2 regions of the Bacillus sp. ISL-39 genome follow, and region 1 is predicted to be linked to the other one. Evidence: a T-box and tRNA genes for the amino acid it is inferred to sense, from the RefSeq annotation. Region 1 holds a T-box; the other holds one or more tRNA genes.
What was found. A T-box is a leader RNA that pairs with one kind of tRNA and senses whether it is charged. The one in region 1 lies ahead of leuS (leucine--tRNA ligase), so its partner is inferred to be a tRNA-Leu.

Region 1 (11,539 bases):
CAAAATGCATTGAGCACTTTGGTCGTGTCGATGTTCTCATCAACAATGCTGGCTTGCAATTTGTATCCATGATCGAAGACTTCCCGACGGAAAAATTTGAACTGTTGATAAAAGTGATGTTGACTGCTCCATTCATAGCCTTGAAGCATGTGCTGCCAGTCATGAAAAAGCAAGGTTCGGGACGGGTGATCAACATGGCATCCATCAATGGGCTTGTCGGGTTTGCCGGTAAAGCAGCATACAACAGTGCCAAGCACGGGGTCATTGGATTGACAAAGGTGGCTGCACTCGAAGCGGCTGAGCATGGCATCACAGTGAACGCTGTCTGCCCGGGATATGTCGACACACCGCTTGTGCGCAACCAGCTTTCACCCCTTGCTGAAACAAGGAATGTTCCGCTTGAAAAAGTGCTTGAAGAAGTCATCTTTCCGCTCATACCGCAAAAGCGGCTGCTGGCTGTCGAGGAAATCGCCAGCTATGTTATGTTCCTAGCCAGTGATGCTGCGAAAGGAATCACTGGCCAGGCGGCGGTCATCGACGGAGGGTATACGATACAATAATCAAGATAAGCTGGCTCCCTTTGGGAAGCCAGCTTATCTTGATTTATAGGATATGGCTCTTTTCTCAAACTTTGTTGCTATTGACTACAAAATAGGATTGGATGATCTATGTTTCTTCACAAAATTAAAGCTTATTATGAGAAAAGAGCTGCACACTTAATACCGAACTACAAAACGGCTTTTTATCACGTTAAAATCGGCTTTAGGATTTTAACAACAATCGTTACGAAAACAGCCTTTGATATAAACTAAATTTTAGCCTGGTTCATATATTTATGGAGAATAATTTCCACATTCTCGATATGGCTGAGCATCATACTTCTTGCTTTTTCAGCATTCTGTTCTTTTATCGCCTCGTAAATAGCATGGTGTTCTTCATAGAGGCGATCTGTTGTAGTTTGTTTTGAGTAAAGCCACAGCCGCCGGGTTTCTTTCATTGTTTCTCCCATCAGGCCGGAAACATGGTTCATCAAGCTGATCAATAATGGATTATGCGAGCTTTCCGCAATGGCCAGATGGAACTGTAAATCAGCTTTTTCACCAAGCTCCTCATTACCACTCGCACGTTTCATTTCCTCGAGCGCCTCTTTTATTGTCTGCACCTGGTGTTCGGTCCGTTTATTTGCAGCGGAAAAAACAGTCCCTGCCTCAAGGATCTTCCTGACTTCCAACAGGTGTGCTGTATCCTGAGCATTCATCAGGATGGCTGTCGATAACGGAAAGCTGATTTGCTCGGACTCGAACTGCTTCACATATGTTCCTTCGCCTTGCCTGATTTCAATGAGCCCTATTGCTCTCAATGCAGTCAATGCTTCCCTGATCGCAGAGCGGCCCACCTGAAAATTCTCCGCCAGCTGCTGGACAGAATCCAGTTTATCCCCTGGCTGCAATTGGCCAGAACTGATCATGGCATGGATTGCTTCCGCCACTTCTTCATATATCTTTTTAGGTTTTATTTTATTATATTGCAAGGTAAAACCTCCAAAATTCGTTCTCTAGACTCTCATTATACAGTTTTATCTCAGCTCTATTATAATCCTCGTCATTTAGAAGCGGGAAATTTCATATAAAAAAACGATACTCAACCGTAACAATATTTTACTAAATGTAAATATATATTGAAATTTTCCTAATGAACATCCTATAATTTAAGGTATGGTCATCTGATGACCATATCACCACTTTTGAAAGCGATTTCCCATTTGAGTTTTGGCTTCGGAGAACTCTTCTATCTGCTTAATACTCTCGTGAAAAACCAGAAACTGGACTTTACTTTTTAAACAGCGAGAACTGCAAAGTCTACAAAAAACATTAAAAACTGCAGGTCTAAATGAATGATTCTATTTTACCAATGAAGGGGGAACTATTATGCTTCCAAATATAGTCAAAGATAAATTGATCTCCATCGTAACTGCCGCTGATTTTGATGACTCAAAAACGGGCAGGCTTGTCTATTCATATGATGCAACACCTAACTTTCAATCAATGCCGGATGCGGTTGTAAGTCCGCGGAATAAAGAAGAAGTATCGCAAATTGTTAAGTTGTGCAATGAATATAAAGTTCCTATTGTCCCCCGCGGATCAGGCACGAATCTGTGTGCAGGCACTTGTCCGACAGAAGGAGGGATCGTGCTTCTTTTTAAGCACATGAACAAGATCCTTGAGGTGGACGAAGAGAATTTAACCGTTACTGTACAGCCTGGTGTTGTGACTCTTGATTTAATCCAAGCGGTCGAGCCAAAAGGCCTGTTTTATCCGCCGGATCCAAGCTCTATGAAAATATCAACCATCGGCGGCAATATTAATGAAAACTCTGGCGGTCTCCGCGGATTGAAGTATGGAGTGACAAGGGATTACGTGATCGGGCTTGAGGCTGTGCTCCCAAACGGGGATATCATCCGCACAGGAGGGAAATTGGCTAAGGATGTTGCCGGATATGATTTTACCAGGCTGCTGGTTGGCTCGGAGGGGACATTGGCCATCATTACCGAAGCAACCCTAAAGCTGATACCTATGCCAGAGACAAAACAAACAATGCTGGCTTTATATCAAGATCTTGAAGCAGCAGCTAAATCAGTTTCCAAGATTATCTCTAGCAAAATCATTCCGGCTACGCTGGAATTCCTGGATCAGCCGACCCTGAAGGTTGTGGAGGATTTTGCTAAAATCGGGCTGCCAACAGATGTTAAAGCTGTGCTATTGATTGAACAGGACGGTCCTGTTGAAGTGGTCGAGCGTGATATGGCGAGGATTGCCGAGGTTTGTAAAGAGGAAAAAGCTGTATCTGTGCAACTGGCCCAAACAGAAGCTGAAGCTGAAGCACTGAGGACTGCGCGCAGAAGTGCATTGTCTGCATTGGCGAGGTTAGCGCCGACGACAATATTGGAGGATGCTACTGTTCCAAGGTCGGAGATTGCGAGAATGGTCAATGCAATCAATGAAATTGCGGAAAAGTATGGCTTGAATATCTGTACCTTTGGCCATGCAGGAGATGGAAACCTTCATCCTACTTGTCCGACAGATTCACGGAATCATGATGAAATGGAAAAAGTCGAAAAGGCATTTGCTGAAATCTTTGAAAAGGCTATTGAATTCGGCGGAACGATTACGGGTGAGCACGGCGTCGGTGTCATGAAAGCACCGTACCTAGAGTTGAAATTGGGCAAAGAAGGAGTTGCGGCTATGAAAGCTGTGAAAATGGCCCTTGATCCCAACAACATCATGAATCCTGGTAAGGTTTTCGCGAAGGACAGCAGGAAACGGGTGGTGGTTTCAAAATGACAACGATCCAGGAACAGCAGAGAATCCAGACAGAATTCCAGGAAAAGATGGACCAGGACGAACTATTGAACTGCATGCGCTGCGGTTTCTGCCTGCCTACCTGTCCTACCTATATCGAATCGGGCTATCAGGAATCACATTCACCACGCGGGCGGATTGCTTTAATGAAGGCGGTCGTCGATGGGATTATTGAACCGGATGAGGATTTTGAACGATCACTGGACCTTTGCCTTGGCTGCCGTGCATGTGAGCCTGTCTGCCCATCCGGGGTGAATTATGGACACCTTCTCGAAGATGCCCGTGATATTGTCAATCAAAACAAGAAGTTTTCAATGCCCGTAAAAGTGGTCAGGAATGCAGTCTTCAAAGGGCTTTTTCCGCATCAGGAACGCATGAGGGGGCTGACAGGACTTATTGGATTCTATCAACGTTCTGGCCTGCAAAAAATGGCGCGCGGCACAGGTGTGATGAAGCTGTTCCCTGAATCGCTCGCCACTATGGAGAAAGTCCTTCCAAAGGTACCGACAATGAAGGAGCTGAAAAATCGGCCTGTGCATCTTGAACCAATCGGGACAAAGACTCATAAGGTTGCATTCTTCAGCGGCTGCCTGATGGATACCATGTTCCTGGAAACTAACAATGCGACGATGAAGCTTTTGCAGCTCGCTGGCTGTGAAATAGTCATCCCGAAGGAGCAGGCCTGCTGCGGAGCTCTTCATGGTCATAGTGGTGAAAAAGAAGATGCCAAATCACTTGCTCGCCGCAATATTAAAGCCTTCGAAGAGACCGGGGTCAATTATATCATCACCAATGCAGGGGGATGTGGTGCCTTCCTGGTTGATTATGACCACTTGCTTAAGGACGATCCAGAATGGAGGCTCAGGGCCCAGGGATTTGCCGGTAAAATCAAGGATATCTCACAAATTTTGGTCGAAGTGGGCTTTCATGAAAAAGTGAACCTGGAGCTGCCGCATCAAATCATTACGTATCAGGATTCATGCCATCTGCGCAATGTAATGAAAACAGCTTCAGCACCGAGGACGTTGCTGCAGTCGATCAAAGGAAGCGAATATCGTGAAATGCAAAATGCTGACCGTTGCTGTGGTTCAGCAGGAATCTACAATATAGTTGAGAGTGAGATGTCCATGCAACTCCTTGATTCCAAAATGGTTGAGGCAAAGGTCACCCATGCAACGACGATTGTAACGGCTAATCCAGGCTGTCTTCTTCAAATGAAGCTCGGGATTGAGCGGGAAGGACTTTCTGGCAAAATAAGAGGCGTGCATATTGTCGACCTCCTAATGGAAGCGGCACTAACGGATCAGTAAAGATCGATGGCCCATCTGAATTTACAGATGGGCTTCTTATCTGTCCATGCTGGGTTATGTAAAAGCCTGCACCAGCAGGTAAAACAAGCATATACTACTCACTACCATCAAATATTCCATCCCCGCTTGCATATGGGAGGGAATTTTATTACAATATCTCTATATTCATAACGAAAGACTTCGACAAGGAGTAGTAGTGGTGTAAAACCTGTACTAGAGAACTGGCGGTTGGTGCAAGCCAGACGGGTCCATCATGAACTCGCCTTTGAGTCGCAGACGTGAACATAAGTAGCGTTTGCCGTTTTCCGCGTTAAGGATTGAATGAAGCGAGTGTTGCACACTAATTTGGGTGGTACCGCGGGAGATTATACATAGCCTCTCGTCCCTTTTACAGGGACGGGAGTTTTTTATTTTTTTAAAGAAAATCCCATCCGTAAAATAAATAGAACCTAAACAGGAGGACAAAAACGATGAGTTTTAACCATCAGGAAATCGAAAAAAAATGGCAATCGCATTGGGAACAGAACAAAACGTTCAAAACAACCGAAGATAAAGGGAAAGAGAAGTTCTACGCGCTTGATATGTTCCCGTATCCATCTGGTGCCGGCCTTCACGTTGGACACCCGGAAGGTTACACAGCGACTGACATCCTTTCACGCTTGAAAAGGATGCAGGGCTTCAACGTCCTTCATCCAATGGGCTGGGATGCGTTTGGCCTTCCTGCAGAACAGTATGCGCTTGATACGGGAAATGACCCGGCTGAATTCACGGAGCAGAATATCAATACGTTCCGCCGCCAGATCAAGGCATTAGGTTTTTCATACGATTGGGATCGCGAAGTCAACACGACGGATCCTGAATACTACAAATGGACGCAATGGATTTTCCTTAAGCTTTATGAAAAAGGCCTTGCCTACATTGATGAAGTAGCAGTTAACTGGTGCCCTGCGCTAGGAACTGTTTTAGCGAACGAAGAAGTAATCGACGGAAAAAGTGAGCGCGGAGGCCACCCGGTAGAGCGCCGTCCGATGAGGCAGTGGATGCTTAAAATCACTGCTTATGCGGACCGCCTGCTTGAGGATCTGGATTTGCTTGATTGGCCCGAAAGCCTGAAGGATATGCAGCGCAACTGGATCGGCCGTTCAGAAGGTGCAGAAGTCACTTTCAACATCGAAGGACATGAAGGAACTTTCACTGTGTTCACAACTCGTCCTGATACACTTTTCGGCGCAACTTATGCGGTCCTTGCACCAGAACATCAGCTTGTTGATAAAATCACGACAGCTGACCAGAAGGCTGCAGTCGAAAAATATATCGATGAAATCAAGAGCAAAAGCGACCTTGAGCGTACGGACCTTGCGAAGGACAAAACGGGCGTCTTCACTGGCGCTTACGCAATCAACCCAGCGAACGGCGAAAAAATGCCAATCTGGATCGCTGACTATGTTCTTGCTTCATATGGTACAGGGGCAATCATGGCAGTACCAGGGCATGATGAGCGCGACTATGAGTTTGCCAAAAAATTCGATTTGGAAATCAAGGAAGTCGTTGCCGGCGGAAATATCGAAAAAGAAGCTTACACTGGCGATGGCGAGCACATCAACTCTGAATTCCTTAACGGCTTGAACAAAGAAGAGGGCATCAGCAAGATGATTGAATGGCTTGAGGAAAAAGGCATTGGTACGAAAAAGGTCACTTACCGCCTTCGTGACTGGCTGTTCAGCCGCCAGCGCTACTGGGGCGAGCCGATTCCAATCATCCACTGGGAAGATGGAACGATGTCCGCTGTACCTGAAGACCAACTGCCGCTGATCTTGCCAAAAACAACTGAAATCAAACCATCAGGCACAGGTGAATCCCCACTTGCCAATATTGATGACTGGGTGAACGTTGTTGACCCTGAAACAGGCAAAAAAGGCCGCAGGGAAACGAACACAATGCCGCAATGGGCTGGCAGCTGCTGGTACTATCTGCGCTATATCGATCCGAAGAACAACCAGGCACTTGCCGATGAGGAAAAATTAAAGCAGTGGCTTCCGGTTGATATCTATATCGGTGGAGCGGAGCACGCCGTATTGCACCTGCTTTACGCTCGTTTCTGGCACAAGGTCCTTTACGATGTGGGAGTTGTCCACACGAAGGAGCCTTTCCAAAAGCTTTTCAACCAGGGAATGATTCTTGGTGAAAATAATGAAAAGATGAGCAAATCAAAAGGAAATGTCGTCAACCCGGATGAAATTGTTGAAAGCCACGGTGCGGATACGCTTCGTCTTTATGAAATGTTCATGGGGCCGCTTGAAGCATCCATCGCCTGGTCTACAAATGGACTGGATGGATCACGACGCTTCCTTGACCGCATCTGGCGCCTGTTTGTCAATGAAAACGGCAGCTTGAGTGAGAAAATCAAGGATGTTGAAAACACGAACCTTGAGAAGGTCTACCATCAGACTGTTAAAAAGGTGACGGAAGATTATGAGGGGCTTCGTTTCAATACAGCGATTTCTCAAATGATGGTCTTCATCAATGAAGCATATAAAGCCGAAGAACTTCCAAAAGCATACGTTGAAGGCTTTGTAAAAATGCTGGCGCCGATTACACCGCATATCGCAGAAGAGCTTTGGGCTAAGCTTGGCCACAGTGAGTCAATCACATATGCAGCATGGCCAGCATATGATGAAGCCAAGCTAGTCGACGACGAAGTAGAAATCGTTGTCCAGGTAAACGGTAAAATCAAAGCGAAAATGATGGTACCGGCAGACGCGAACAGAGAAACACTAGAGCAGATCGCGATGGGCGACGATACCGTGAAAGAACAAATCGACGGTAAAACAGTTCGTAAAGTGATTGCTGTACCAGGAAAGCTTGTCAATATTGTTGCAAATTAATATGCACACGCAAAGGATCGCAATGGCGGTCCTTTGTTTTAATATGAACATACCCCATGTGGTTTTTTCTTTGTATTATTAAAAGAGTTTTTATATAATAAATAGGGGAAAATACATTAAGGTATGTAATCCTTTTTTTAGGATAATCTTACTGAAAAAATGGAGGAAACGATGATGAATAAAGTTGAAAACATTACTCCTGAAGAACTTCAAAAGAAACTGGAAGCTGGAGAAAAGCTGGAAATGGTTGATGTACGCGAACAAGATGAAGTTGAATCTGGCATGATCCCGGGAGCTAAGCACGTGCCAATGGGCGAAATCCCTGAAAGACTGAACGAATTTGACAAGGACAAGGAATACATCTTCATCTGCCGTTCAAGCGCACGCAGCGGCAACGTCTGCCACTACATGAACGAACAAGGCTTCAAAGTCCGCAACATGGTTGGCGGCATGATGAGCTGGGGCGGAGAAACTAAGCGTCCATAATTATAAAATTCTGAAAATCTGGCCAGAATGGATGTTAAAAAGGAAGGACGACTTACCTTGATCCAGGTCAGAGTATTTGATCATGAACATGAAAAAGATTTAGAACAGGATATGAACCGCTTTCTGGAGAAGCTTGATGAGAAAAAGCTCCTGGACATTAAATACAATGTCGCGGTCATACCAGAAGAAGAGGACGAAGAACAGATCTACTGTTTTTCAGCCATGGTTGTGTACAGAGCCTGAGTCACTTCACTCAGGCTCTGTTTTGTTTAGGGTAAGGGTCAGAAACAGGTGGAAGATGAGCAAAAGTGGCGGGCATCAAAGGCAGATGGACAGAAATAGATGGAAAACGAGAGAAAATGTCCATCATCAGGGCGATGACGGACAGAAACTGCCGTGAAAAGAGCAAAAGTGTCCGTCATCAAAGGCATGACGGACAGAAATAGATGGAAAACGAGAGAAAATGTCCATCATCAGGGCGATGACGGACAGAAACTGTCATGAAAAGAGCAAAAGTGTCCGTCATCAAAGGCATGACGGACAAAAACCAGCGGAAAAAACGCAAAAGTGTCCGTCATAAAATTATGACGGACATTGATTCATCCACACTATTATTGCAGAGCAAACCCTGCGGCATTTGTCCCGGCGAGACGTCCAGTCACAAGAGCGGAGGTAATATTGTAGCCACCCGTATATCCATGGATATCGAGGATTTCTCCGCAAAAATACAGGCCTTCTGCTTTTTTTGACGCCATTGTTTGCGGTTCGACTTCTTTGACGGACACTCCTCCGCCAGTAACGAAAGCCTTATCAAGCGGCAGCGTGCCGTTGACTTTGAATTCGAACTGTTTGACTGACTTGGCAAAACTCCTGATTTTTTCATGGCCCAGCTGTCCGCCCTGCATCGCCGGGTCAATCTCATTCAGCTCAAGCAGGAACAGTAGATACCGTTCTGGCAGGAGACCCTTCAATAAATTCTTCACCGCTTTTTTCGGCTCGGCTTTGATCAGTTTATTGATCTCCTGGAACAATTCTTCCTCTTTCATATCAGGAAGGGCATCCAGGGACATGACGACTTCTTGAAGACTCCATTTTTGCATCGCTTTGACGACGAACTGGCTGCAGCGCAGAACCGCAGGACCGCTGATGCCAAAATGGGTAAAAATCATATCCATTTTGTGAGTGATCAGTGCTTTCCCTTTTGGATTAAGGACGCTGAGTGCGACTCCCCTCAGCGAAAGCCCCTGGAGGACCTTTTCTTTTATAAAAGGTTCAGCAGACGTAAGTGGCACTTCAGTAGGGAATAGTTGCGTGATTGTATGGCCCGCTTTTTCCGCCCACGCATACCCATCACCAGTGGATCCGGTGTGGGGAACTGATTTTCCGCCGACAGCAATGATGACGCTGCCTGCATAAAACACTTCACCATTTTTCAATTCAACAGACTCAGCCTTGCCATCCTTGTAGTGCACATCGGCAACAGGAGTGTTCGTCTTGATTTCTACCTTTAATTCTTTTAGCTTTGATAAAAGGGCATCAACAACAGATTGAGCTTTATCCGTTACCGGGAACATCCGGCCGTGATCCTCTTCTTTCAGCTGGATGCCAAGCCCTTCGAAAAACGAAATGATATCTTCATTGCTAAAAATGGAGAGCGCGCTGTATAAAAAGCGCCCATTTCCGGGTATATGTTTAATGATTTCATCCACTGGCAGCCGATTGGTCACATTGCAGCGGCCCCCGCCAGATATCGCCAGCTTTCGGCCAAGCTTGTCTCCTTTGTCAATCAGCAGCACCTTTGCGCCTTTCTCACCAGCAGCAATCGCGGCCATCAAGCCAGACGGACCGCCGCCAAGGACGATTACATCATAGTTCATTGCTTCACCAACTTTTCGTTTCACTTTTTTTAATCATTTCAACACCTTTATTATTATAATGCAACTCTTCAGTAAAAACATTTCCTTGAAAGATGTCCTTCAAACGAATTCCCTGGCGGAAAACTGGCAGTCGGGCTGGAGAAGGAGTAAACTAGGGAATGCAGGAAATATCTGCAGCGGGGATGCAGGAAATATCTGCAGCGGGGATGCAGGAAATATCTGCAGCGGGGATGCAGGAAATATCTGCATCCATTGATAAATATCATAGTGTCTAATTGTGTTTATGGTAAAATACAAGTTTGTAATCTGTTTTTAACTTATAGATTGAAAAGTAGGGATTTTATGTCATCAAAGCTTTTAAGAGGGACGTTCATACTGACGCTTGGCACGATTTTATCTAAAGTGCTGGGACTGTTTTATATTATCCCTTTTTATGCAATTATCGATAAATACGGGACGGTACTTTATTCATATTCTTATATTCCTTATACGATTTTTATTAGCGTGGCAACAGCGGGCGTGCCACTTGCAGTCTCTAAATTCATTGCTAAGTATAACGCGCTAGGGGAATATGCTGTCGGCAGGAAACTATTTAAGTCTGGTGTAATAGTCATGCTTGCTACAGGATTTGTTTCCTTCTTGATTATGTATTTTACAGCACCCGGCCTTGCGGACATAGTTATTTCCAGCGGTGATGATGAAGATGTTGTCATCAGTGCGCAGGATGCTACAACCGTTATACGTGCTGTCAGTTTTGCCTTGATTGTTGTTCCATTCATGAGCTTGATCAGAGGTTTCTTCCAGGGGCATCAATCGATGGGGCCATCTGCTGTATCGCAGGTTGTTGAGCAGATCGTCAGGATTGTTTTTTTGCTGTCGGGTGCATATATTGTCCTTTATATCATGAAAGGAAGCATGGTTTCAGCTGTCAGCGTTGCGACCTTTGCTGCTTTCATTGGGGCACTTGGAAGTTTAGGTGTACTTGGCTGGTACTGGTTCAAACGTAAACCTCATCTTGATGAGTTGCTTAAAGAAGACAAGGGGACAATGGATATTTCCTTGAAAGAAATATATAAGGAAATATTAATTTATGCAGCACCGTTTGTTTTTGTTGGAATCGCCAATCCATTATTCCAGTTCGTCGATATGCTGACATTTGAAAGGGCAATGCGTGCTGCTGGCGTAGTACATAAAGAAGCCCAGGCAGCTTTTGGTGTACTGAATTTCCAGACGCATAAATTGGTGATTATCCCAGTTTCATTGGCTACTGCATTTTCTTTAACATTGGTTCCAAGCATTACAAAAGCCTTTACTGATAATGACCGAAAGGGAATGCGGCGCCAGCTGGACCAAACATTCCAGGTACTTATGTATCTGACTGTTCCAGCAGCGTTAGGTATTTCTTTGCTTGCACAGCCAATGTTCACCGTATTCTTTGAAAATGACCCTTTAGGAACTGAAGTGTTAAGAACTTACGCTCCAGTAGCCATTCTATTCGCACTCTTCTCCGTCACCGCTGCCATCCTCCAGGGGATCAATGAGCAGCGATTCACGATTTTGAGTTTGCTGACGGGATTATTGGTGAAGCTATCCTTGAACATCCCGTTGATCAAGCTGCTCGA
Region 2 (11,539 bases), on a different contig from region 1:
AGCTTCTCAGCGCCGATGGTAGTTGGGGGTTTCCCCCTGTGAGAGTAGGACGCCGCCAGGCAGGATGCATTTTCATCCAATCTTCAAAGATGTGGATCGCGTATCCAAGTCGGAGAAATAATCATTATTCCGCAGTAGCTCAGTGGTAGAGCACTCGGCTGTTAACCGAGCGGTCGTAGGTTCGAATCCTACCTGCGGAGCCAATTTGGAGAGCTGTCCGAGAGGTCGAAGGAGCACGATTGGAAATCGTGTAGACGGTCAACGCTGTCTCAAGGGTTCGAATCCCTTGCTCTCCGCCATAGAAACTTTATATCTGGCCCCTTGGTCAAGCGGTTAAGACACCGCCCTTTCACGGCGGTAACACGGGTTCGAATCCCGTAGGGGTCACCAGAATTTTTTCGCCTAAGCGAAAAAATTATCCTTTGAAAAGTATCAGCGAACATATTACGGAGGATTAGCTCAGCTGGGAGAGCATCTGCCTTACAAGCAGAGGGTCGGCGGTTCGATCCCGTCATCCTCCACCATGATTTTTTACGAAGTAAAAATAATCTTCAATTATTACCGTCGCGGGGTGGAGCAGTCCGGTAGCTCGTCGGGCTCATAACCCGAAGGTCGCAGGTTCAAATCCTGCCCCCGCAATCTGGTCCCGTGGTGTAGCGGTTAACATGCCTGCCTGTCACGCAGGAGATCGCCGGTTCGATCCCGGTCGGGACCGCCATTTTTATTAAAAGTGGCAAAGTTATAGTGGCTCAGTAGCTCAGTCGGTAGAGCAAAGGACTGAAAATCCTTGTGTCGGCGGTTCGATTCCGTCCTGAGCCACCATATATACAATACCTGGCTATTCAGGGAATTGATAAAATGGGTTTTTTAACATCAAAAAAGATGTTATAGTGGAGGGGTAGCGAAGTGGCTAAACGCGGCGGACTGTAAATCCGCTCCCTCAGGGTTCGGCGGTTCGAATCCGTCCCCCTCCACCACTTAATATAGGGGTATAGTTTAAAGGTAGAACGAAGGTCTCCAAAACCTTTGGTGTGGGTTCGATTCCTACTACCCCTGCCAATTTTATAATGGCGATTGTGGCGAAGTGGTTAACGCACCTGATTGTGGTTCAGGCATTCGTGGGTTCGATTCCCATCAGTCGCCCCATTATAATTCACAAATGTAATAATAAGAGCATACAATATATTGGGCTATAGCCAAGCGGTAAGGCATCGCACTTTGACTGCGACATGCGTTGGTTCGAATCCAGCTAGCCCAGCCATTTTTTGCGGAAGTAGTTCAGTGGTAGAATACAACCTTGCCAAGGTTGGGGTCGCGGGTTCGAATCCCGTCTTCCGCTCCAAAAATATATGGCGGCATAGCCAAGTGGTAAGGCAAAGGTCTGCAAAACCTTTATTCACCGGTTCAAATCCGGTTGCCGCCTCCACTAACTCATTAGTGGCAGCAAGAAAGCAAGACATTTTAATATGCCGGTGTGGCGGAATTGGCAGACGCGCACGACTCAAAATCGTGTTCCTTCTGGAGTGTCGGTTCGACCCCGACCACCGGTACCACTTTTATTATAAACAGGATTTCCTGTTTTCTTTATTTCATAAAGATATGTATGCGGGTGTAGTTTAGTGGTAAAACCTCAGCCTTCCAAGCTGATGATGAGGGTTCGATTCCCTTCACCCGCTCCATACATACGTGACTAACGCAGTATGTCGTTTCCAGAAAACGATATACTGCGTTTTTTCTTTTCTTTGTCTTTGTTAAAAACTGAAAGTTGGTTTCACAGTGTTTGAAAAATAAACGGAAAATATCCGCTTAAATTGGAAATGACCCTTATTTTCTTAAAAATAAGAGGAACTTTTCCGTTTATTTCATCCAAATCGTTGTATTTTGTCTTATTTATAGCAGTTAACCGGAATACCTCCGCTTATTCCGCTTCATAAGCTTTCGCCATATACAATAGCCGGAATTTCTCCGCTTAAGAATGCTCATACCTACTTGAAAATTACAAGGAATGATAGCAAAGCCTTTTCTTTTCATTTCTTTAAATCTTCCGCGAGAAGAAAAAGGATGCCTTAGCATCCCGAAATTTTATATGTGCCAGCTCCGCCATGGATTTGGGTAAACATGTTCATAAGTGACTCGGTCATTTTTTGCTTCCCTTCAGGTGAAGATGATGGCCTTAGATAAACAATCTGCAGTGCATTAGTAGTTTTTTCTGTTACGGCAGTCCTTTCTGAATCGACAAATGGGCTGCCGAATGGTCCTTGTTCATCAGCAGAGATAATTAGGTTTGCCAGGTTATTGGCTCTGCCATTTAAACCAGTGTACTCTTCGTTTTCTTCTCCAATTTTAATGGTTACATCCCCCACTAGCTTATCACTGTCATAAACGCCAATTGGGATTTGATATTCAAGCGAGAAGAAATTATTTAAATCTATCGCACTATGTATGGGTTGAAGGTAATTCTGCTTTGCGATCCGGCGGTAGAGAGCTTCTGCTGAGTGTCTGTACCGGTTTGGGTCCTTCCCTGTAGTTTTGAATATTGACCGCCACTCTTTTATGCCTTCAAGATCCGTTACGTTTTTTTCCAGAAGGTCGAAGTAAATTGACTCCTGGAAAAGCTGCAATCTGCCTTTTAACATTTGCGGAGACTCGCCTACCTGTATTTCTTTATACTCGATAATCCCGACTGAGAATCCGGGAATAAGATCACATAATGCACTGGAAACTTGAATTTCCATTGATTCCACCTCCAAATTGGCTTTAAAATAGTTTATCATAAAAGTAATTTGCTTTTAAATTTAGGAATTCAATATAGATAACAAAATTGAAAGGAGGAAACATCAATGGATACAGCTAGCCTGAAAAAAGATATTATTGAATACAGCAAAACGATTGGCATCGATAAAATTGGTTTTGCAGCTCCTTCAGCTTTTGAAGAGATGAAGGTCAGGTTATACAGGCAGCAGGAATTACAATATCAATCCGGGTTCGAGGAAAAGGATATTGAGAAGAGAACTGAGCCTTCCCTGATTTTTGACCGTCCTAAGACAATCATCTCGATTGCACTAGCTTATCCTTCAAAGATGAAGACGAAAGTTGTCAGCAAGAAGGGAGAGCGGCGTGGAGTCTTCTGCCGTGCATCCTGGGGGACGGATTACCACGTGGTCCTAAGGGACAGGCTGAAAAAACTGGAGGAATACATTGTATCGAGGGTACCTGATGCGAGGTTTAAGTCGATGGTCGATACGGGCGAACTTGTGGACAGGGCTGTTGCCGAACGGGCGGGGATAGGCTGGAGTGGAAAGAACTGTTCCATCATCACACCAGAGTTTGGATCATATGTTTATTTGGGTGAGATGATCACAAATCTTCCATTTGAACCCGATACGCCGATGGAGGATCGTTGTGGCAGCTGCAATAAATGTGTGGAAATCTGTCCGACAGGAGCTCTCGTGCAGGGCGGCCAGTTAGATGCGCAAAAATGCATTGCCTTCGTGACTCAGACTAAGGGCTTTTTGGCAGACGAGTTCCGTGAAAAGCTTGGTAACCGCTTATATGGCTGTGATACTTGCCAGACAGTTTGTCCCGAGAATAAAGGGAAGGATTTTCACTTTCATCAAGAAATGGAACCTGATCCTGAGATTGCGAAGCCGCTCCTGAAACCTCTACTGACCATGAGCAACCGTGATTTTAAAGAAAAGTTCGGGCATGTATCCGGTTCGTGGAGGGGCAAGAAGCCTATTCAGCGCAATGCGATCATTGCTCTTGCGCATTATAAGGATGATACTGCAATACCAGAGCTGATTATGGTGTTGAAGGATGACCCTAGGCCTGTGCTCAGGGGAACAGCAGCATGGGCCCTTGGCAAAATCGGCGGCCGTGACGCTTTGGACGCATTGAAACATGCTTCTGTTGTAGAGAAGGATGAGGAAGTATTAAATGAGATCAGCAAGGGAATGGAATTTTTCAAGGGCAACTCAGAGTCGAATATAACTTTGTGAGAAGGATGGATTTTTAGAAAATCCATCTTTTTTTATGCGTGAAATCCTGGAACACTTCATAAATATGAATGGTGAAGGGAGAGATGAACATGCGTGAGCAACTGCAGGAACTGTTGGAACAGCGTGTCCTTCAATGTGTTTCCATGCCGAGAAATCAATTGCACGAGTGCCCCAGTATAGAGCAGAAAAAGCAGAGTTTTGCCAGCAGATCTGCTGAAATTGTAAAAGCAAAGGCAAATGGCAGGGTTGAAGAGAAATTTGAAAATAAGGAGAATGCCTCGATTTTATATGAGGTTCATTTTCAGTATTTGATTAAGCAGCGGGGTCTATTTTACATGGAGGAGGAAGTGGAGAAGAGGCAGGCGGAATTTTACAAGGGTGTTCTGGTAAAGGATGAAAAGCTGAATGAGATCAGGGAGTCTAACGGCAGCGATGAAGCGTTGCCTGCTTTTGCGCAGCAGGAGGGAGACCAGGAGAGGAAGGGCTTCAGATACGACAGGCTGAAGGCCGTCCAGTATGCAGAAAGATGGTGGAATGACTACAACCCTGCATATAAGAAGTTCGAGGTTGATTGTACCAACTATATCTCACAATGCCTGCATCAGGGCGGAGGACCGATGCGCGGGTATCCAAACCGCAGCAATGGCTGGTGGATGCAGAATGATAATTGGAGCTTCAGCTGGTCGGTAGCCAATGCGATGCGCTGGTACATCCCAGGGTCCAAGCTGGGCTTAAGGGGGAGAGAAGTAAACAGTGCTGAAAAACTAAAGCTTGGTGATGTCATCTGCTATGATTTTGAGGGAGATGGACGTTTCGACCATACTACAATTGTTACGGGACACGATGCGGATGGCATGCCGCTAGTCAATGCTCATACGTATAACAGCAGGATGCGATATTGGGCTTATGAGGATTCGACCGCTTATACCCCGAATATTAAATACAAGTTTTTTACGATTACGGATGATTACGACGATATTTGATGGCTTAATGACAATAGTACGGCGCCATTTCTTTTGCTGAGAAGGAGTGAAGTGGTATAATAGCTTTAGTTTTTAACAGAGGTGAAAGTCATGGCATTGCATGTAGTATTATACCAGCCGCTCATACCAGCAAACACTGGCAATATTGCTCGCACATGTGCTGGTACCGATACCGAGCTTCACTTAATCAGGCCGTTGGGATTTTCAACGGATGACAAGATGTTGAAGAGGGCGGGTTTGGATTACTGGGAGCATGTGAAGATTCACTATTATGATTCGCTTGAGGATTTTTATCAACAGAACGAGGGCGGAGAATTCTTTTATGTGACCAAATTTGGCAAAAAGGCGCATTCCGATTTTGATTATAGTGCAGCCGAAAAGGATTTCTTTTTTATTTTTGGCAGAGAGACGACAGGACTTCCTAAAGATGTGATCGAAAACAATATGGAGACATGCCTGAGGCTGCCTATGAATGAAAATATCCGTTCATTAAATCTGTCTAACACAGCCGCTATTTTGATTTATGAAGCGCTTAGGCAGCAGGATTATCGAGACTTGCGTAAATACTAGGAGGCCTGACCAGGTCTCCTTTTTGGCATGCCTAAGTGCCAGCTGGGATTTTGAAGACGACTGGTACTTTGCAGTGAATTAAAATGTTACTTATCCAGGCTATATATATTCCAGAAGGAGTTGTTATTTAAATGAACCAGGTAATCGAGACTCTCTTACAGCATCGTTCGATCAGGCGTTTTACGGATACACCGCTGGATCGAGAACAAATTGAAGCAATCGTGAAAAGTGCTCAGGCAGCATCAACTTCGAGCTTTATACAGGCGTATTCAATAATCGGTATAACAGATCAGGATAAAAAGACCAAGCTTGCAGAGTTGGCTGGTAATCAGGCTTATGTGGCGAATAGTGGCCATTTTTTTGTATTTTGTGCAGATCTTCATCGACATAAGGTCATATCAGAGATGGAAGAGTCAGATCTTGATGATTCGATTGAGAGTACAGAGAAATTCATGGTTGCCTTGATCGATGCGGCTCTGGCAGCCCAGAATGCCGCCATTGCGGCCGAATCCATGGGACTGGGGATTTGCTATATAGGAGGAATACGGAACGATCTCGAGGCAGTAAAGGAGGTTCTGAAGACACCAGAACATGTTATCCCGCTGTTTGGCATGGCAGTAGGATATCCTGACCAGGACACGGACGTAAAGCCGCGTCTGCCTCTCGAGCATGTGTATATGGAAAATGAGTACCAACAGGACAGGGGTGTGTTTGAAAAGCAGCTCCGCGACTATAATACCACTACTTCAGAATACTACCGGGAAAGAACCGCAGGAAAACGTGAGGACACCTGGACGGAACAGATGGCAAAAATGCTTGGGCGAAAATCAAGGATGTACATGAAGGAGTTTGTGGAAAAACAGAATTTGAATAAAAAATAATCATAGAAAAGTAAAAAAGCTGCCAATCGGCAGCTTTTTATTTTTTGTTGACTCCCGGCTTATCATCGTAACCGCCTGTGAAAATAGCAGCTAGAAATGCAATACTTACGCCTATAATTAGGATTAGTTTCATGTATGTAAGCCTCCCTTTTTATCGTTTTGTTCATATAGAAATCATTATATCCTATTATGCTGCAACTGTGAAGGATGGGCTTATTTTTTCCTTTAGGAGGTAAAAAAGGACAATCCTCCTTGCAGAACGTTTACGCATGTTCAAATTGTTTGCTGCATAGAATTTATTAATCGTCTCTTGATAACGCTAGATGGGGAGGTCCATATGGATATTTTAAAAAAGATTGAGATGTATCGCCAGGGTGAAGAGAAGCTTAAATGGGAAGGGACGTTCAGGGAGTATCTTGAAATTGTTAAGGAACAGCCGTGGGTAGCTCAATCGGCACATTCGCGTGTATATAATATGATCAAGGATGCAGGAATTGAAAAAGAGAAAGGCAAGAAGCGCTATTCCTTCTTCAATTCACAGTTATTCGGCCTTGAAGAGGCGCTGGAAAGGCTTGTCGAGGAGTATTTTCATCCGGCTGCGAAAAGGCTTGATGTCAGAAAGAGGATTTTACTGTTGATGGGACCTGTAAGTGGAGGTAAATCAACACTCGTCACCATGCTGAAAAGGGGGCTTGAGGCGTATTCGCATACAGACAGGGGAGCAATATATGCAATCAAAGGCTGCCCTATGCATGAAGACCCGCTGCATATGATTCCGCATCATTTGCGCAAGGATTTTTATGATGAGTATGGCATCAGAATTGAAGGCAATCTCTCACCGCTTAATATGATGAGGCTTGAACAAGAGTATGGCGGCAGGATTGAAGATGTCATCGTAGAGCGAATCTTCTTCTCCGAGGATAAGCGGACGGGAATCGGCACATTCAGTCCATCTGATCCCAAATCCCAGGATATTGCGGATTTGACCGGTAGCATTGACTTCTCGACCATCGCGGAATATGGATCTGAGTCCGATCCGCGAGCCTACCGTTTTGATGGGGAATTAAATAAGGCGAACCGCGGGATGATGGAGTTCCAGGAAATGCTTAAGTGTGATGAGAAATTCCTCTGGCACTTGCTGAGCCTGACGCAGGAAGGCAATTTTAAAGCGGGAAGATTCGCATTGATTAGCGCGGATGAATTGATTGTCGCGCATACGAATGAAACGGAATACCGTTCTTTCATTTCCAACAAGAAGAATGAAGCCTTGCATTCACGTATCATTGTGATGCCGATTCCATATAACTTAAAAGTGACCGAAGAAGAGAAGATCTATGACAAGATGATCAGAGAAAGTGATGTAAATGATGTCCATATCGCGCCACATACTCTGAGGGTGGCTGCGATGTTCACGATTCTTACGCGCCTTAAGGATCCAAAAAAGGGCGACATCGACCTGATCAAGAAGATGAGGCTTTATGATGGAGAAAGTGTCGAAGGGTACAACAGAGCTGATGTTGAGGAATTGAAAAAAGAGCATCAGGATGAGGGAATGAGCGGAATTGACCCTCGTTATGTCATCAACCGTATTTCTTCTACAATCATCAGGAAAGAAGTCAAAACAATTAATGCTTTAGACGTCCTGAGATCACTTAAGGAAGGTCTTGACCAGCATCCATCGATTACGGCTGAAACAAGGGAGCGCTACCTGAACTATATATCTCTTGCCCGGAAGGAGTATGACGATATCGCCAAGAAAGAAGTACAAAAGGCATTCGTTTACTCTTATGAAGAGTCAGCTAAAACCCTTATGGATAATTACCTTGATAATGTTGAAGCTTATTGTAATAAGGCGAAGATGCGTGATCAGCTGACTGGTGAGGAAATCAATCCTGATGAGAAGCTGATGCGCTCTATCGAAGAACAGATCGGCATTTCCGAAAACGCCAAGAAAGCCTTCCGCGAAGAGATTTTAATCAGGATTTCTGCCTACGCGAGAAAAGGCAAGAGGTTTGATTACAATTCGCATGACCGCTTGCGTGAAGCAATCCAGAAAAAGCTGTTTGCTGATTTGAAGGATGTCGTCAAGATTACGACTTCAACAAAGACTCCTGATGAGACGCAGCTGAAGAAAATCAATAATGTCGTCGCAAGATTGATCGATGAGCATGGATACAACTCTACCTCAGCGAATGAATTGCTGCGGTATGTCGGAAGCCTGTTGAATAGATAGATTGTGAGGGCCTGCAGATTGCGGGTCCTTTTAGTTTATAAAATCCTGATAGCGGGAATAGTACAGGCAAGAGGTGATCAACATGAGTAAAAAAGAATTGCCAAAAGACTATGTCCCTAAAAATAGTTCCATGGCTCGAAATGAGGAAGAAATCGAAAATCTTGGAAAGCAAATGGAACACCGCCGTACAGGCGAAGTATTGAAAGAAGAGTATGATAAAGTACCGGATCCAATCCAATTTGATAAAGAGAATGAAAAGGAATAACCTTTGCTGACCATGCAGAGGTTATTTTTTTGTGCACTTCTTTTAAGGGTTATATCCCTTATGGCAATGCGTGATTCGGCATCTTAAATCCTGAAGTTAAGCCGTTGCTTCTTTAAAATGGGCTTGTCCACCCGTAGGAGAAAAGGTTAATTGTCAAAATTATTTGTAAATTATTTTGTCTTCTTGCATAAGATAGAGTAATTACAATTCTCATAAGGGAAAAGTCCATCGGGATATTGTATGAAGGTATGCTGAATTGTGTTACTGTCAAAATGAAAATTTCAAAGGAGGGGTTGAAAATGACCGATGAAAGCAGTCACCAGTTTGTGATTTCCCAGGAAGATTGGTCCCTCCACCGCAAAGGACATGATGACCAACAGCGCCATCAGGAAAAGGTGCAGGAAGCAATTAAGAGCAATTTGCCTGATTTGATTACTGAAGAGAATATTATCATGTCCAACGGCAGGGATGTCGTAAAGATTCCTATAAGGTCACTGGATGAGTACAAAATCCGTTATAACTATGATAAAAATAAGCATGTCGGCCAGGGGGATGGAGACAGTAAAGTAGGTGATGTCGTCGCGCGTGATGGCTCCGGGCAGCAGCAAGGTCCGGGGAAAGGGCAAGGCGCAGGAGACCAGGCCGGTGAAGACTATTACGAAGCAGAAGTATCAATGATGGAAATAGAAGAAGCGTTATTTAAAGAGCTGGAGCTTCCGAACCTCAAAAAGAAGGAAGAACAGGAGCATCTTGTTGAAAATATTGAATTCAACGATATCAGGAAGACTGGATTGATGGGTAACATTGACAAAAAGCGGACCATGATGTCAGCTTACAAACGGAATGCCATGACAGGCAAACCATCCTTCCACCCAATCTACAAGGAAGATCTTAAATTCAAGACGTGGAATGAGGTCATGAAGCCCGATTCAAAGGCTGTTGTTCTTGCCATGATGGATACGAGCGGCAGTATGGGACTGTGGGAAAAATATATGGCGAGGAGCTTCTTCTTCTGGATGACGCGCTTCCTTCGCTCCAAGTATGAAACAGTCGAAATCGAATTTATTGCTCATCATACAGAAGCAAAGGTAGTCTCCGAGGAAGATTTTTTCTCAAAAGGAGAAAGCGGAGGTACCATTTGTTCATCCGCTTACCGGAAAGCACTGGAACTTATTGATCTGAAATACAATCCAAGCAAGTTTAACATCTACCCATTCCATTTTTCAGATGGTGATAACCTGACCTCCGACAATGCCCGCTGTGTAAAATTAGTAGAAGAGCTGATGAAGGTCTCCAATATGTTTGGTTATGGAGAAGTCAATCAGTATAATCGCCACTCGACCCTAATGTCCGCGTATAAAAACATTAAAGACGATAACTTCCGTTACTATATCCTCAAGCAGAAAGCTGATGTATTCCACGCGATGAAAAGTTTTTTCAAACAGGAAGAAAACAAGATGTATGCTTAATAAAAAGTCGGCAGGATAGAGCTCCTGCCGATTTTTCTATTTTTTCATCGTCTCACGCTGGATAGAAACTCCTATATTAACAATCTATTATTTTTCAATTCCGATCGCCTGGCTGCCCATCTGGACCCAGGCATTCTCGAATGGTGTCCGTGGGACGGCCTTATAACCCTCGCTGGCAAGGGGGTCGTTTATGTAAATGTACTCCTCGTCATAGCCGACAATCAAAACACTGTGTTCTTTGTAAGTAATCTTCACATTTCCGGTATTTGTCTCCCAAACAGTAAATTCCGATTCGGGAAGCGGCGCAAAGCTTGAATTCGTAATGACCCACACTGGCGATCCAGTGTCAATCAGTTCATAAACTGAATTTACGGATTGGCCAGTAATGTCCTTGACTTTTCCAGGCAGGTAATTCTCTGCAAGTTTTGCTACAGGACGGTGGTAAACGCCATATCCCGACTTGCTGAAGGTATAGATATCGCCTACGAAGCCATCATAAGGATTGCTGCGAACATAACTTGTGTCGCGGAAAGGTATTTTATGTATCTGTTCAGCCAGGTTCATTTTATCGGCTGCGATTCCTTCATACTGCAAAAGCATCGTTAAGCTGGTTACTTCACAGCCTCGTTGTAATTCGGGGAGCTGACTGATGTGCGGAACCCCTTCAATCATTTCTTTCTCCTCTGTACTGAAGAAATCCCCAAAAATTTTTTTATCTTCAATGGTCTTTGTTATGGAATGAGCTTCAGTTCGGGTGATTTTTGGTGCAACTGCAGCTTGTGTTTCTGCCGTTGGATTTTTAATCGATCGTAAATTTTCCGCTCCCAGGTAGGTCGCCAGGAAAATGCCTCCAATGGATAGTGTTCTAATAAGCAACTTTTTATTCAAAATATCGTCTCCTAACATTTCTCCTTCAGGCTGGGCATCTCTTACAATTTTAACCAAAGTTCGACAATGATTCAATAGACTAATAGAATAATATTGGAAATCGACTGGTAATAAGGTAACGATTATGCAGTGTTGATATTACAGTCGAAAAACTTGAGTCTTTGGGAAGAATATTGAGGAATTTAGTAGTTGAACATGAAAGTGAGTTCCAGTAAAAAAAGGATTTTAGACATTCATTTTTTTTGACAAATT

Region 2: it has a tRNA-Leu gene. The T-box ahead of leuS (leucine--tRNA ligase) is inferred to sense a tRNA for this amino acid. The anticodon was not compared.

What each region holds. Positions count from the first base shown of each region.
Region 1 is NZ_JAGGQM010000011.1:34,151-45,689, forward strand. It holds gene J7E37_RS10620 (3-hydroxybutyrate dehydrogenase) at 1-560, shown strand, start outside; gene J7E37_RS10625 (FadR/GntR family transcriptional regulator) at 809-1,531, opposite strand; gene glcD (glycolate oxidase subunit GlcD) at 1,929-3,341, shown strand; gene J7E37_RS10635 ((Fe-S)-binding protein) at 3,338-4,669, shown strand; T-box leader at 4,841-5,059, shown strand; gene leuS (leucine--tRNA ligase) at 5,140-7,554, shown strand; gene J7E37_RS10645 (rhodanese-like domain-containing protein) at 7,729-8,040, shown strand; gene J7E37_RS10650 (sporulation protein Cse60) at 8,098-8,283, shown strand; gene J7E37_RS10655 (hypothetical protein) at 8,349-8,486, shown strand; gene J7E37_RS10660 (BaiN/RdsA family NAD(P)/FAD-dependent oxidoreductase) at 8,652-9,917, opposite strand; gene J7E37_RS10665 (putative polysaccharide biosynthesis protein) at 10,260-11,539, shown strand, end outside.
Region 2 is NZ_JAGGQM010000031.1:203-11,741, forward strand. It holds rRNA gene rrf (5S ribosomal RNA) at 1-61, shown strand, start outside; tRNA gene J7E37_RS19990 (tRNA-Asn) at 129-203, shown strand; tRNA gene J7E37_RS19995 (tRNA-Ser) at 208-299, shown strand; tRNA gene J7E37_RS20000 (tRNA-Glu) at 316-390, shown strand; tRNA gene J7E37_RS20005 (tRNA-Val) at 449-524, shown strand; tRNA gene J7E37_RS20010 (tRNA-Met) at 566-639, shown strand; tRNA gene J7E37_RS20015 (tRNA-Asp) at 643-718, shown strand; tRNA gene J7E37_RS20020 (tRNA-Phe) at 747-822, shown strand; tRNA gene J7E37_RS20025 (tRNA-Tyr) at 893-977, shown strand; tRNA gene J7E37_RS20030 (tRNA-Trp) at 986-1,059, shown strand; tRNA gene J7E37_RS20035 (tRNA-His) at 1,071-1,146, shown strand; tRNA gene J7E37_RS20040 (tRNA-Gln) at 1,187-1,261, shown strand; tRNA gene J7E37_RS20045 (tRNA-Gly) at 1,268-1,342, shown strand; tRNA gene J7E37_RS20050 (tRNA-Cys) at 1,352-1,426, shown strand; tRNA gene J7E37_RS20055 (tRNA-Leu) at 1,469-1,553, shown strand; tRNA gene J7E37_RS20060 (tRNA-Gly) at 1,606-1,679, shown strand; gene J7E37_RS20065 (B3/B4 domain-containing protein) at 2,067-2,735, opposite strand; gene queG (tRNA epoxyqueuosine(34) reductase QueG) at 2,841-3,998, shown strand; gene J7E37_RS20075 (amidase domain-containing protein) at 4,088-4,981, shown strand; gene trmL (tRNA (uridine(34)/cytosine(34)/5-carboxymethylaminomethyluridine(34)-2'-O)-methyltransferase TrmL) at 5,072-5,551, shown strand; gene nfsA (oxygen-insensitive NADPH nitroreductase) at 5,683-6,432, shown strand; gene J7E37_RS20090 (PrkA family serine protein kinase) at 6,770-8,665, shown strand; gene J7E37_RS20095 (hypothetical protein) at 8,748-8,930, shown strand; gene yhbH (sporulation protein YhbH) at 9,230-10,399, shown strand; gene J7E37_RS20105 (C39 family peptidase) at 10,487-11,287, opposite strand.